One region of the Bradyrhizobium sp. LeoB3 genome, then DNA from elsewhere that is predicted to be linked to it. Evidence: predicted binding sites of a transcription regulator. Region 1 holds the regulator's gene; each other region holds the start of a gene.
The links. Region 1 encodes LexA, which represses DNA repair genes until DNA is damaged. Its sites were predicted from a motif close to TGTTCNNNNTGTGTTCNG; they were not measured.
Positions count from the first base shown of each region.

Region 2: a site for LexA is predicted at 2,020-2,037, ahead of ACZXDY_RS25665 (DNA recombination protein RmuC). Genes of this name have one in related genera too.
Region 3: a site for LexA is predicted at 1,817-1,834, ahead of recA (recombinase RecA). Genes of this name have one in related genera too.
Region 4: a site for LexA is predicted at 1,814-1,831, ahead of ACZXDY_RS18065 (helicase-related protein). Genes of this name have one in related genera too.

Region 1 covers NZ_JBVBEF010000003.1:26,187-29,860, forward strand. The annotation lists gene ACZXDY_RS04185 (molybdopterin molybdotransferase MoeA) at 1-1,083, shown strand, start outside; gene lexA (transcriptional repressor LexA) at 1,285-1,986, shown strand; gene ACZXDY_RS04195 (hypothetical protein) at 2,280-2,705, shown strand; gene ACZXDY_RS04200 (hypothetical protein) at 2,845-3,066, shown strand; gene ACZXDY_RS04205 (ComEC/Rec2 family competence protein) at 3,076-3,674, opposite strand, start outside.
Region 2 covers NZ_JBVBEF010000045.1:1,248-4,921, forward strand. The annotation lists gene ACZXDY_RS25655 (AmpG family muropeptide MFS transporter) at 1-333, opposite strand, end outside; gene ACZXDY_RS25660 (GIY-YIG nuclease family protein) at 425-724, opposite strand; gene ACZXDY_RS25665 (DNA recombination protein RmuC) at 781-1,989, opposite strand; gene def (peptide deformylase) at 2,160-2,687, shown strand; gene fmt (methionyl-tRNA formyltransferase) at 2,829-3,674, shown strand, end outside.
Region 3 covers NZ_JBVBEF010000042.1:50,271-53,944, forward strand. The annotation lists gene ACZXDY_RS24915 (DUF6894 family protein) at 1-106, opposite strand, end outside; gene ACZXDY_RS24920 (hypothetical protein) at 237-446, opposite strand; gene ACZXDY_RS24925 (hypothetical protein) at 1,200-1,367, opposite strand; gene ACZXDY_RS24930 (hypothetical protein) at 1,497-1,676, opposite strand; gene recA (recombinase RecA) at 1,937-3,025, shown strand; gene ACZXDY_RS24940 (hypothetical protein) at 3,133-3,674, shown strand, end outside.
Region 4 covers NZ_JBVBEF010000024.1:69,458-73,131, forward strand. The annotation lists gene ACZXDY_RS18065 (helicase-related protein) at 1-1,710, opposite strand, end outside; gene ACZXDY_RS18070 (DUF3108 domain-containing protein) at 2,139-2,960, opposite strand; gene rpmB (50S ribosomal protein L28) at 3,358-3,663, shown strand.

The DNA of each region.
Region 1 (3,674 bases):
ACTCAGCCGCCACTGGCGATGTCGGCGATGGATGGCTATGCGGTGCGATCCGCCGACGCCGCCGACTTGAGCGCGCGGCTGAAGGTGATCGGCGAAGTCGCCGCGGGCCGGCCGTTCGATCGGGAACTTGGTCCGCGGGAAGCGGCACGGATCTTCACCGGAGGCGTCATTCCCGCCGGCGCCGATGCGGTCGTGATCCAGGAGGACACCCGGGTCGATGGCGATCACATCACCATCACCGAGGCCGCTGTCGCCGGGCGGCATATCCGGCCCGCCGGCGTCGATTTCCGCGAGGGTGACGTGCTGCTGAGGCGCGGAAGCCGGCTGACCGACCGCGCGCTGTCGCTGGCGGCGTCAATGAACTATCCGGAACTCCCCGTGCGGCGCCGACCCAAGGTCGCCGTGCTCGCGACCGGCGACGAACTCGTGATGCCGGGCACCTCTCCGGGTCCAGGCCAGATCGTCTATTCCAACGGCTATGCGCTGCGGGCGATGGCGCGTGCGGAAGGCGCTGAAGCGATCGATCTGGGGGTCGCCGCCGACACGGTTGCCGCCACCACTGACGGCATCCGCCGCGCGCATGCCGCGGGCGCCGACATCCTCATCACCACCGGCGGCGCTTCGGTCGGCGACCATGACCTCGTCAAACCGTCGCTCGAGGCCGAGGGCGTGACCATGGCGTTCTGGAAGATCGCGATGCGGCCGGGCAAGCCGATGATGCATGGCCGGCTCGGCGCGATGCGAGTGATCGGCCTGCCCGGCAATCCGGTGTCGTCCTATGTCTGCGCCTATCTGTTCCTGGTGCCGTTGATTCGGGCCCTGCTCGGCCGCTCGGCGATTCATCACGTGACGGAAAGCGCCCTGCTCGGCCGCGATCTCGCCGCCAACGATCAGCGCGAAGATTATCTTCGTGCGCTACTCGAAGAGCGCGACGACGGCACGCTGATCGCAACGCCGGTCACCAAGCAGGACAGTTCGCTGCTTGGGAATCTCACTGCGGCGCAGGCACTTGTGATCCGTCCGCCATTCGCGCCAGCCGCAGCAAAAGGCGCGCCTTGCGACATTCTCCGATTGCCCGAATGACGTCGCGACCGACACCTGCCCGAGCATCTCTGGTCGCGTTCACCAGAAATTAAGTGGTTGCGGAACACATATCGAACATATAGTGTCCGTTCATGATTTGTTTCGAAACTCGCTGTCTACGAATGGGAGTGCGTGACTCCCGAGATCAGCTCTTCTCAAGTCTCGGATCGAACGACGCTACCAACCGGGGGAATGCTCGCGATGCTTACGCGCAAACAGTATGAACTTCTGCGTTTCATCAACGAACGGCTGAAAGAGGCCGGCGTGCCTCCTTCGTTCGACGAGATGAAGGACGCACTCGACCTGCGCTCGAAGTCCGGCATCCACCGCCTGATCACGGCGCTGGAGGAACGGGGCTTCATCCGCCGCCTGCCGAACCGCGCCCGCGCGATCGAGGTGATCAAACTGCCCGAGCTCTCCGCCGCCGGCAACGGTCGCCGCGGCTTCACGCCAAGCGTCATCGAGGGCACGCTCGGCAAGCGCACGACCAGCGCGGCCGTGGCCGAGGATGATGGCAACCGTCCCGTCGCCGTTCCCGTGATGGGCCGGATCGCGGCGGGTACGCCGATCGAGGCGCTGCAGACCCGCAGCCACACCATCAGCGTGCCGCCCGACATGCTCGGCTCCGGCGAGCACTATGCGCTCGAGGTGCGCGGCGATTCCATGGTCGAGGCCGGCATCCTCGACGGCGACATGGCGCTGATCCAGCGTAACGACACCGCCAACACCGGCGACATCGTGGTGGCGCTGATCGATGAGGAGGAAGCGACGCTGAAGCGCTTCCGTCGCCGCGGCGCGTCAATCGCGCTTGAGCCTGCCAATGCGGCCTACGAAGTCCGCATCCTGCCGCCGAACCGGGTGCGGATCCAGGGCAAGCTGATCGGGCTTTATCGCAAGTACTGAGCCGACGAGGACGCAGCAGCTCGTCTGGTACTTTGGTGGGTGCTCTGCCCTCAAGGACACTGACAAGAACGATTTAGAGTGATTAGAATAAGAGCCCCGGTAAGTTCGCCGGGGCACTCTCGGTGCAAGGAGATGTCCGGCAGCGCCTCCTATCGTGTTTGTGAACGGCTAGAGGGCGCGGGCCGTACAAATGCCAAGAACGGAGCAGAGGCTTATAAGTTATCGTCCACTCTGATAGAGGCCTGCGCCTCTTCCCAGGCACGGGTCGGCTATCTCGAATGAGGAGCAATCCGATGTGTGACTATAGCCTGCACGCCGTGGCGACGCGTCCCGCCCAAGTCGGAGAGACGCTTATCACCACCACCTTCCGCGGTACCTCGACCCGCGGCTTCGCTTCGGAAAGCGATCCGACGGTCGCAGTCTGCATGCTTCCCGGGACCGAACTCGCGTTCGCCGATAACGTCCGCTACGACAATCGCTGGATCTGGACCAAGACGACCGGCTTCCGTGTCGGCAAGTTCAACCAGATCGATGCGCATATTCGGGATCGTCATCACGACGCGATCGAATTCCCCGATGGCAGCCATGTGCTGGTGACCCAGCTCTGCGAAGGGCAGCGGGCCACCGTGCTGCAATTGCCAGTGACGCATCATGTTGCAGAGCCGGCACCGAAGGCGGTCGAGCAGCGCCCCGCGCCGAACCCGCTGTTCATCGGCTGAGAGCTTCGGGCAGCGTGCGCCGCCGGTCTCGGCCGGCGGGACGTTGCCGCGGGTGAAAAGCAAAGTATTCGAGCGGCCCCGGAGGCCATCCGGGGGCGCATGCGGTTTTTTGTTGAACTATTCGCAAGGGGCATGATCGGTGGTCACCAAGATCACATGGCAAAAAGCCGGACGGGTGGCCCAGCCCGGCCGATACATGTTCAGGTTCGGCTGGCTCACCGTCGCAGCGGAAGATCTCGCGATCTGGGAGCGATTTCCGGATGCGAGCTTCACGCTCGTGCAAGTGCCGTCGCATTCGGGCGGTCCGGACGAATTTCGGCTCGGCGCCTTCGAGCTGCCGGCCAACGCCGGTGGAGATTGACGGGAGCGCTCAGTCTTCCGGCTGCAGGTCGGACTCGGACGGGGTCGCATCGATGGCGCGCGGCGCGGGTGCCCCTTGGATCCGGATCGTGGTCTCGGGTTCGCCTTCGCCTGACACCGCAGGCGACCACGGCCGGTCGAGGCCGGCGGGCTTGACCGCATCGATGACGAAGCCGTTCCGGTTCCGCCGCAGCGCCAGCCCGCCCTGCCGCCGCAGGCGCTCGGCATCGATGACCGCCGCCGCACCGCCTTGTGGCACCGGCCGTGCGGTCACGATCAGCACCGCCCGTTCGCAATCGTCCGCGAGCGCCTCGGATCGCTGCGTGAGCGCGATGAACGCGCCGCCCGCGGCCGGGGTCACGCAGCCGCCCTCATCGCATGAGACGCCCTCCGTGAGCGACGGGTCGCTTGCAGTGCGGGCATCGGCATCCGCGGCAAGCCACTCCTTGGCGAGAAACGCGTCCTTCGCGGTCCGCATCAGGTGCAACCGCCCGTCACCGCCGCGAACGGCGACATTGCGGCCGTTGCCGGAAATCAGGATGTCGGGTTGCGGCGCCCTCACCGCCCAGACCACCGCAATGAGAAGCACCGCCGCGCCGACGAAGCGCA
Region 2 (3,674 bases), on a different contig from region 1:
TTGCGAGAACAAGAGCCAGCCGCGGCGCCGTCCGAAATGTCGCGTGAAGAACGGCACGTGCAGCGCATCGACCAGCGGCGCCCAGAGGAATTTCAGCGTGTAGGGCGTGCCGACCAGCGCCAGTAGGCCGATGGTGCCGAGATCGACGCCGACCTCGCGCATCCACACCTGCAGCGTCGACCCCGACAGCGCCAGCGGCAGGCCCGACGAGAAGCCCAGCACCAGCACGATCAGCACGCGCGGCTGCAGATAGACGGCAAGGCTGTCGCGCCAGGAGGTGGCGGCAGGCTCGGCTTTCTCGGTCGCGGCGGCTGTCGCTTCAGGCGCGGTCATGGAGTCGTGTTAGCAGATTCGGCCAAGAAAGACTGTCATCGCCCGGCTCGACCGGGCGATCCAGTATTCCAGAGACCTATTCGAATTACTCTTAAGTTCCCGCAATCTCGGGATAGAGATCGATCCAATCCGGATTACCTTTTTCGATCAATGAGATCTTCCAGGCCCGCGGCCACTTCTTCAGTCGCTTTTCCCGATGAATCGCATGCTCGATCTCCTCAAAGACCTCAAAATAGACTAGGCGGCTCACCTCATAGCGCTTGGTGAAGCCCTCAGCGATCTTCAGCTTATGTTCGGCGATGCGGCGCACGAGATCATTCGTTACGCCAATGTAGAGCGTGCCTCCGATGCGGCTTGCGAGAATATAGACGTAATAGCTGCGCGTGCCCAACTGCCGTCTCTGGAATACTGGATCGCCCGGTCAAGCCGGGCGATGACAATGGTTGCCTACTCCCCCGCCTGCAGCTTGGGCGGGGCAGGAAACAATTCGGGTCTTCCGCTGGTCACGATCCGCGGCAGTTCCACCGGGGCGTCTGACTTGCTGAAATCGAGTTCCTCGATCCGGCCAGCGCGCTTTTCGATCTTGTCGGCGGAGATCAGGATCTGGCGTACGTCCTCGTTCACCTGCGAGAAATGGTTCTGCAGCTTGAGCACGCGGTCGCGCAGCCGCGACAGATCGTCGCCGAGCTTGATCACCTCGGTGCGGATCTGGTCGGCTGCATCGCGCATCCGTGCGTCCTTCATGATCTGCTGCATCACCTGGATCGCGAGCATCAATAGCGACGGCGACACCAGCACTACGCGGGCGCGGTAGGCCTTCTGGATCACATCGTCGAAGCCGTCATGGATCTCGGCATAGACCGACTCGGACGGCACGAACATCAGCGCGGTGTCCTGGGTCTCGCCGGCGATCAGGTATTTCTCCGCGATGTCGCTGACATGCTTCATCACGTCATTGCGTAGGCGTTGGCTGGCAATCTTGCGTTCCTCATCGCTGCGTGCGTCGTGCAGCGCGGTCATCGCCTCCAGCGGGAATTTCGCGTCGATGCAGAGCGGGCGCTGGTCCGGCAGGAACACCACGCAGTCCGGCCGCTTGCCGCTCGAGAGCGTGAACTGGAATTCGAAGGAGCCCTTCGGCAGTCCGTCCTGGACGATCGCCTCCATCCGCGCCTGGCCGAAGGCACCGCGCGACTGCTTGTTGGCGAGCACGTCGCGCAGCGTCGTCACCTGCGTCGTCAGGTCGGTGAGGTTTTTGTGCGCGTTGTCGATGATGCCGAGCCGTTCATGCAGATGGCGCAGGCTGTCCATCGTGTGGCGCGTGGTCTGTTCCATGGATTGGCCGACGCGGTGGGTGACCGAATCCAGCCGCTCATTGACGGCGCGCGCCATCTCGGCCTGGCGGCCGGCGAGCGCCTGCGTCATCGCATCGACCCGGCCGCTCGCCTCGCTCTGGGCGCGCAGCACCTCGCTCAGCCGCTCTTCCAGCTCATCGGCGCGGATGGTCTGCGCGACAGCCAGTTCCGCGCCGCGCCGGGAAGACCGCGCGATCACGATGGCGATCGTCAGGAGCAGGATGAGCACGAGCACGCCGAACGCAACCAAGGCGTCCGCGACGCGGACCGGCCAGTCGCCGACCATGAAGAGAATCTCGTTCATGCAAGCGCTATAGCCGATTCGCAGGCGGCTGCGAACGAAAGTGGAACATTTATGGTTAACAAGCCGTGAAGTTTCGTGGTTAACAATGTCTGAAGAAACATGGTTAAGGCCGTCTTAACCGGTTCCGGATCGCATTGACCGCGGCATATCAAGCGCTTAAATCGCCCGCCATGGCCTTGAGAGAAATCATCATCCTGCCGGACAAGCAGTTGCGGCTGGTTTCCAAACGCGTCGAAAAGATCACGCCTGAGATCCGCAAGCTGGTCGACGACATGTTCGAGACCATGTACGAGGCGCCCGGCATCGGGCTGGCCGCGATCCAGGTCGCGCAGCCGCTGCGGCTGGTCACCATGGATCTCGCGAAAAAGGACGAGAACGGCGAGACCACGCCGAAGCCGCGCGTCTTCATCAACCCGGAGATCATCTCGGCGTCCGAGGAGACGTCGGTTTACGAAGAGGGCTGCCTGTCGATCCCCGAATATTACGAGGAGGTCGAGCGGCCGGCGCGGGTGCGCGTGCGCTTCACCGACATCGACGGCAAGGTGCATGAAGAGGATGCCGAGGGCCTCTACGCCACCTGCATCCAGCATGAGATCGACCATTTGAACGGCATCCTGTTCGTGGACTATCTGTCGAAGCTGAAACGCGACCGAGTGCTGAAGAAGTTCGCCAAGGCCGCCAAGCGCGCGGTGGAGTAAGGCACCACCATTTCCGCCGTCATGCCCGGCCTTGTGCCGGGCATCCACGTCCTTTGGCGCCGCGAGCACGAAGGTCGTGGATGGCCGGGACAAGCCCGGCCATGACGAGTACTTTTGCCTTTAGCCGAGGTAACCCGCCCCATGCCGCTCCGCCTGATTTTCATGGGCACGCCCGATTTCGCCGTGCCGACGCTGCTCGAGCTGGCCGGCCACGGCCACGAGATCGCTGCCGTCTATACCCGTGCGCCGAAGCCGGGCGGGCGGCGTGGCCTGCAACTGCAACCGACGCCCGTCGAGCAGGAGGCGCGGCGGCTCGGCATTCCCGTGCTGACGCCGAAGACGTTGAAGACACCGGAAGCGCTGGAGGAATTTCGCGCGCATCAGGCGGATGCGGCCGTCGTGGTTGCCTATGGCATGATCCTGCCGCAGGCGATCCTCGATGCACCAAGGCTTGGCTGCTACAACCTGCACGCTTCGCTGCTGCCGCGCTGGCGCGGCGCCGCGCCGATCAACCGCGCCATCATGGCCGGCGATGCCGAGACCGGCGTGATGGTGATGAAGATGGATGTCGGCCTCGACACCGGCGATGTCGCGATGGCCGAGCGGCTTGCGATCACCGACCGGATGACGGCGGCCGATCTGCACGATGCGCTGGCGCCGCTCGGTGCCGACCTGATGGTGCGGGCGATGGCCGCGCTGCAAGGCGGCGCGCTGCAACTCACCAGGCAGAGCGAGGACGGCGTCACCTATGCCGCCAAGATCGAGAAGGCGGAAGCGCGGATCGACTGGAACAGGCCTGCGCACGCCGTGCTGCGGCACATCCACGGCCTCTCCCCATTCCCCGGCGCCTGGGCCGAGTTGTCAGCCGATAGCGAACCGGTCCGCATCAAGATTCTTCGCTGCGAACTGGCGAGCGGCTCGGGCACATCCGGCACGGTGCTCGACGATAATCTCGCGATCGCCTGTGGCGAGGGCGCCATCCGCATT
Region 3 (3,674 bases), on a different contig from region 1:
CACGCGTCATCTCCTTCCACGCAGCGTCGCGATCGGCGAACTCCGCACCGTCATTGCAGATGCCGGTGCCGTCGGCGGTTCGGATGCGAAAGAAATAGAGCGGCATAAGATGGCACCGGCGCATCAAAGGCCGCCGACCGGCAACCCACTGGGAGCAAAAGCTCAGTGGAGGTCCTGACGGGGGAAAGATCAATCCCGGTTATTTACGGTAGTGCTCTTAGCGCAATGTAGTGCTGTCAGCGCAATGATGAGTCTGCGGTGCTGCTCGCTTCGCGACTGACCTTCTTCAGTTCGCGATCGATGCGTAACTGAACCCGTCTGATCGCGAGCAACTGAAGCTTCGCCTCGGTCTTGCCGGTCTTGATTGTATCGCCGATCTGAAACTGCCACTTCCACACACCGGGGGTGGCCAGTGTGACGGTATATTCGACGCCCTTATGGATCATCTCTTAGGCTCCGCGCACACCCGGCGGTATTCCAGGCCGAACGAAGGTTGCGCCACCTTGCAGTCTGCCGAAGGGCAGTTGCCCCAGCCTTGCGCGATCCGATCGCCGGTCCCGGTATTTCCAAACCTATCACTCGCCGTCCCCAGTTTAACGCAAGTTAACATCGATCGAATCCCACCGTTCCAGCGGGTTGCATATTTTTCCCATGGTTTAGTAGATCCGCTGGGACGCGCCATTGCCGACGCGTTTGATTAAACTGCTTCATGCGGTGCGTGACGGAACTATCTCGGAAACGTGGCAGTCGCGGCGATCCGTCAGGTGTGGAGGGATCCCGTCAAGCAGGCCCGTTCGAAAACTCGTGCGTTCTCGGGCAGATGCACCAAATCGCGAACATTTTGATGGAACTTTGTTCTTGTCCGGAGAACTACGGCGCCCGCGCGGGCTCGATCGGTACATGGACACCCGGTGCTCGCCCACATTGGGTTTCAGTCGCGGACGATCGCTGTCATCGGGGCGGAGCAATCGTAGCTCGGCGGTGGGACTGCAGGTCTGCGCGGGCTGTCGCTCCACTGCTTGCCGTCGGCGGCGATCGGATGCCAGCGAGCAAGCCATTGCGCGCAAGCGTCGATCTGGAGCGCGTGTTGGAGGAACCTCCGCAAGGCACACGACGAGCTTTGCGCGAGCGCCTGATCGATCGCAGTCGAGTTCACGACTGCTGGTTCTTCCCAACCATCTCGACGGGATGGCGCGGCCTTATTGTTGCAACTGCCCTTGCTCGGCGTAGACAGCCAGCCGCTCATATTCTTCGGCGATCTTAAGCAGCCTTTCGCGCGAGCTACGGTACGCAAACGACTCTGCTTTGGTACGGGTTTCCTCCGCTCGCTCTCGCCAGTAGCGCGGGTCTTGCAGCGTGTTTCTCATGGCATTTCCCGTTCTGATCTGTCTGAAAGACAATTCCGGAACGGAAGAGATGCTCCCTCGCAAGGAAGAAACCCGGATGCCCGCTAACTTGCGTTAAGCTCGAAAGGAACTTCGTTCTCGGTCGGAGAACTACGGATTGTCGCCCTCTCTCGGAAACGGCTCAAAGGTTTGACGTCCCAGGAACGTGTCAGGCTTTGCACTTTGTTCGAGGAGTTCGAAAGACTGGGCGACGATCTCGCGCGACCGTGTAGCGATGACATCGTCCTGTGTCCGGGACGGGCGGCAAATATGGGTGCGCCAGTCGATCATGTTCGGGCTCCCTCAGATTTATGCAGGCGGGAGCGCGATTGGTCTCTCAGCCACCGACGCCTACGGGGCGGATCCGCTGCCGATGATGGACGGGCAACTCGGACGGTGCAGGTTTGGTTCGAAGTGAGGGCTGGAGGCAAAAGAACATATTGCGAACATGGAACAAAGGTGGTACAGAATTTTCAACGCAATAAACCATCGATTTCTTATCGCGCCCCGTTTGTCCCGCTAGCGAATCCCCGTCATAAGGAGCACATCCAATGTCCGCCACTGCCCTGCGTATTGTCGAAGGATCCTCCATGGATAAGTCCAAGGCTCTGTCTGCTGCGCTGTCCCAGATTGAGCGCCAGTTCGGCAAGGGCTCGGTGATGAAGCTCGGCAAGAGCGACCGCTCGATGGATATCGAGACGGTATCATCGGGGTCGCTTGGGCTCGACATCGCGCTTGGCGTCGGCGGCCTGCCGAAGGGACGTATCGTCGAGATCTACGGGCCGGAGTCGTCAGGCAAGACCACGCTGGCGCTGCACACGGTGGCGGAAGCGCAGAAGAAGGGCGGCATCTGTGCCTTCATCGACGCCGAACACGCGCTCGACCCGGTCTATGCGCGTAAGCTCGGCGTCAATATCGACGAGCTTCTGATCTCGCAGCCGGATACCGGCGAGCAGGCGCTGGAGATTTGCGACACGTTGGTGCGCTCGGGCGCGGTCGACGTGCTGGTGGTCGATTCGGTGGCGGCGCTGGTGCCGAAGGCCGAGCTCGAAGGCGAGATGGGCGATGCGCTGCCCGGCCTGCAGGCGCGCCTGATGAGCCAGGCGCTGCGCAAGCTCACCGCTTCCATCAACAAGTCCAACACCATGGTAATCTTCATCAACCAGATCCGCATGAAGATCGGCGTGATGTACGGGTCACCGGAAACGACCACCGGCGGCAATGCGCTGAAGTTCTACGCTTCCGTCCGTCTCGACATCCGCCGCATCGGCGCGATCAAGGAGCGCGACGAGGTGGTCGGAAACACCACGCGCGTGAAGGTGGTGAAGAACAAGCTGGCGCCGCCCTTCAAGCAGGTCGAGTTCGACATCATGTATGGCGAGGGCGTCTCCAAGATGGGCGAGATCCTCGACCTCGGCGTCAAGGCTGGCATCGTCGAAAAGTCTGGCGCCTGGTTCTCCTATGACAGCCAGCGGCTCGGTCAGGGCCGCGAAAACTCCAAGGCGTTCCTCCGCTCCAACCCCGATATCACCAGCAAGATCGAGCTTGCGATCCGGCAGAACTCCGGCCTGATCGCCGAGCAGATCCTCGCGGGCACCCCCGAGCGTGACGCCGACGGCGAGGAGCCGGCGGAAGAGTAAGTTTTTTCGAAATATCCGATTTCTTCGCGGGAAGCGGGCGCTGAGGACGTTGAGTTGCCGACGTCTTCGGCGCCCGTTTCGTTTTTTGCGCGATTGCCGAGGGGGCCATGAAGCGCCTGATCCTGACCAGTTCGTCCGGCTACTGTCTCATGCGTATGGACCTCGCTGAAGCCGTCATTCCTTTTACCACTCGCTTTGTATGGGGATCGTTGCCGTCTCCGGGCGAACTCGCAACCTATGTCGCCGGGTGCCCTGAGCAACATCGACCGGGATCTCACTGGTCGGACTTCGTCGGCCAGTTTGGAAACGACAGCGGAGCTCGCAAGAACCTCCCCCTCGTCGAATTTTGCGGGCCCTATGAGACCATCGAACTATGGTTTGATCCGCAGCCGAATGATCAGTTGCAATTGATCTGGCTGCTCGATTTCTTTCGTTCCCACCCGGAAACAGCGGCCAAGTTGAGGTTGCGCATTGTCGACTTCGATCTGATCATGATGGACCACGAAGGGCCCGCCGCGGAGTACGTTCGCAAAGTCGACGTCACCGGGGCAATGCTTGAAACGGGAAGCATGAGCTGGCAGGCATATAGGGCGCCGACGCCAGAACCTTGCTTTCACCTCCTGGGCAAGGATTTGAGTGCGCTGCCGAT
Region 4 (3,674 bases), on a different contig from region 1:
GCGGATGGTACCGTCGGAGGTCAGCACGAAGGTTTCGTCCGGCGCGGCGCTCAGTTTCTCGGCCCGCGTATCGATCTCGCGCGCCAGCACCTGCTGGGCTGCGGCCTGCAGCGCCTTGGCATCTGAGCCCGCTTCCGCCGCGTCAGGCGCAAAAGTGAATCCGTCGAGCCGGCCGATCACATGCCCCTCGACGATGACTTCGCCGGTCTTGCCGATTTCAGTATTCAAAACAGAGTTCTCCCGCAGGCGGCGCATCAATACACTGGTACGCCGATCAACGAAACGCTCCGTGAGCCGTTCATGCAGCGCATCGGACAATTTATTTTCGAGCTCGCGCGTGATCCCCTGCCAATGTTCGGGATCGGACAGCCAGTCCGGCCGGTTCGCCACAAAGGTCCAGGTGCGCACCTGAGCGATCCGGCCCGACAGCGTGTCGATATCGCCGTCGACGCGGTCGGCCTGATCGACCTGGGCAGCAAACCATGCATCGGGAATACGCCCCTTTTGTATCAGGAAGCCGTAAACCGTGGTCACAAGCTCGGCATGGGCCGCGGGCGATAGCTTTCGGTAATCGGGTATCTGGCAAGTATCCCATAGCCGCTCGACGGCGACAGCGCCATGCGCCATGTCGCGCACCTCGGCATCGCGCGCGGCGTGGTCGAGCACGCGCATGTCTTCGGCGATCGGCGCCCTCGTCAGCACTTCATGCGACGGCGGCAGCGACAATGAGACCTGCAAGCTGCCGAGCGAGGAGAAATCCAGCTTCGAGTTGCGCCATTGCAGCATTTTCACGCTGTCAAACGTGTGGTTCTGCAGCGCGTTCACCAGTTCCGGCTCGAACGGCGCGCAGCGCCCTGTGGTGCCGAAGGTACCATTGCGCGTCGCGCGGCCGGCTCTGCCTGCGATCTGCGCAAACTCGGCCGGTGTCAGGCGGCGGAACTGATAGCCATCATATTTGCGGTCGGAGGCGAAGGCGACGTGATCGACGTCGAGGTTCAGCCCCATGCCGACGGCGTCGGTGGCGACGAGATAATCCACGTCGCCGTTCTGGAACATTGCCACTTGCGCATTGCGTGTGCGCGGCGAGAGCGAGCCGAGCACGACCGCCGCGCCGCCATGCTGGCGGCGGATCAATTCGGCGATCGCATAGACCTCGTCCGCCGAGAACGCGACGATCGCGGTGCGCCGCGGCTGCCGCGTGATCTTGCGGTCGCCGGCGAATTCGAGCGTCGAGAGCCTTGGCCTTGTGATGATGGAGGCGCCGGGCAACAGCCGCTCGATGATGGGACGCATCGTCGCAGCCCCGAGCAGCAGCGTCTCGTCGCGCCCGCGCCGATTGAGGATACGGTCGGTGAAGACATGCCCGCGCTCGAGATCGGCCGCGATCTGGATCTCGTCGACCGCAAGGAACGAGACGTCGAGATCGCGCGGCATCGCCTCGACGGTCGAGACCCAGAAGCGAGGCGACTTCGGCTTGATCTTCTCCTCGCCGGTGATCAGCGCGACGCTCTCAGGCCCAGCGCGATCGGCGATCTTGTTGTAGACCTCGCGCGCCAGGAGCCGCAGCGGCAGCCCGATCAGCCCGGACGAATGCCCAAGCATGCGCTCGATGGCCAGATGCGTCTTGCCGGTATTGGTCGGCCCGAGCACAGCCGTGACGCCGGCGCCGGGCGCGCGCTCATGGGCGAAGGGAGGAGAGGAAAGAGCCATGATTTCGAGGTGCTTTTCTTGATGCTTTTCTTGGAGATGAAAGAAAGCGCGATTAGGAAAATTGTCTCAGATTGCTACACGGCGGATGCCGCCGCTTAAGCTTCGGAACGAGTTGAGAACGAATCGCGGCCGAATCGCTGACTCCACCTGTGTTCTCCTCCGTTCACCGCAACATCTCGTGTCGGCATTTCAGTTCCAGCACCAAATCGGGTTTAGCAGCGATCACGATGACAGCGAAATTGTTAAAGCCGGAGTCGAATCAGAAGCGGCAAAGAGTCAACAGGATTCGACGATCTGCCCGGCTCGTCATGCCCGGGCTTGACCCGGGCATCCATCGAGAGAAGGGCTCTTCGTAAGATGGATTGCCGGGTCAAGCCCGGCAATGACGAGCGGAGCACTCGGTCCATCTCCTTGCGACCAGCCCAGCCTCACTGCGTCTTCGCCACCCGCGGCGGCATGGCAGACGTCACGAACGACGTCGCCTCCAGCATGGCGAGCCCGAACGGCGTCGGGATCTTGACGCGGAACGGGATCAGGATGCGCGTGCCCGCGATCGGCACGAAGGCGATCTCCATGTTGCGCGCTTCGGCGAGATATTTGATCACCGGGCGGTCGGGGATATAGCCCGCGATCGGCGTGAAATAGATCGCGCACACCAGCGCCGGGCCCTGATAGCCCTTCTCTGCCTTGACCATCTCCACGCGCTTGAAATCGAGCTTCAAATCGTAGCGCAGCCGGCCGTCGAAAATGCCCGCGCTGGTGCGGCAGCTATCCGGGCTCATCAGTTCGCCCGTGCCCGGCACCCGGAGCAGCGAGCCGGTCATCGGATCGAACACGTTCTTCTTGTGAGCCTCGGTGACCGGGATCCGGTTCGGATCGACCGGCGGTTCCGGCTCGATCACGGTTTCCTTGATGCTGCCGCCACTGAGCGCCATCCGAATGATCTCGGATTTCTTGTAGCTGTTGTAGTTGACGGTATAGCCCGCCGCCACCAGCGCGCCATTGACCACGCGCCCCTGCGATCCGCCCACCCCGCCGGCGCCAGCAAATGCCTTGAGCAGCCCGGAAGTGCCGCCCTGCGCGATCGCGGAAAAGGTGTCGTCGCCGATCTCGATGGTCCAGCTTCCCTTGCCGACGGCAATACCGGCGAGCGAGGCCTCATACTGCGCATCCAGCCGGCCCTGCGCGAGCGCGCCCTCCGGCAACAACAGGAACAGCGCGCCGGCGCACAACAGCCAGGATTCCCTCATTGAGGGTAGAAAACTGCTGAAAATGCTCACAAATTTAACGAGTCCTGTCGTCGGCGCCGAAAGATCATTTAGGAAGAAATGACCGGCAAGCAACGCGGGCGAATACGGAACCACTTACGGGTGTGAATACGCCCTTTATATGGTTTGTTAAACGGCTGAACGGCCTTGTGAACGTGCAGGTTTTGCGTGCCATAGGGTTTTACCGTTCGCGCGAAGAAAACGCCCCGAATCGAGGATTTCGGAACCAGGGAAAGCGGCTCCAAACCCGATAAAACCTTGACGCTTTGCAGCTCACCCCCTATACGTCCGCGGTTCCTGGAAAATGGACGTAGGTTTAGACCCCCGCCGCGCGCGGCGTGCGCTGTTGGTTTAGCGGGGATGGAAGAGGATTTGAACAATGTCGCGGCGCTGTGAACTGACGGCCAAGGGCCCGCAAGTGGGCCACAAGGTGAGCCACTCGAACATCAAGACCAAGCGGCGCTTCCTGCCGAACCTCTGCAATATCACCTTCCAGTCGGAATCGCTCGGCCGCAACATCCGCCTGCGCGTCTCCTCGAACGCGGTGAAGAGCGTCGACCACAACGGCGGCCTCGACGCGTTCCTCTTGAAGGCGAGCGCCGCAAACCTCTCGCCCCGCGCGCTGGACCTGAAGCGCCAGATCGAGAAGAAGCGGACAGCGGCTGCGGAGCAGAAGGCGAGCTGAGTAGACTCGGC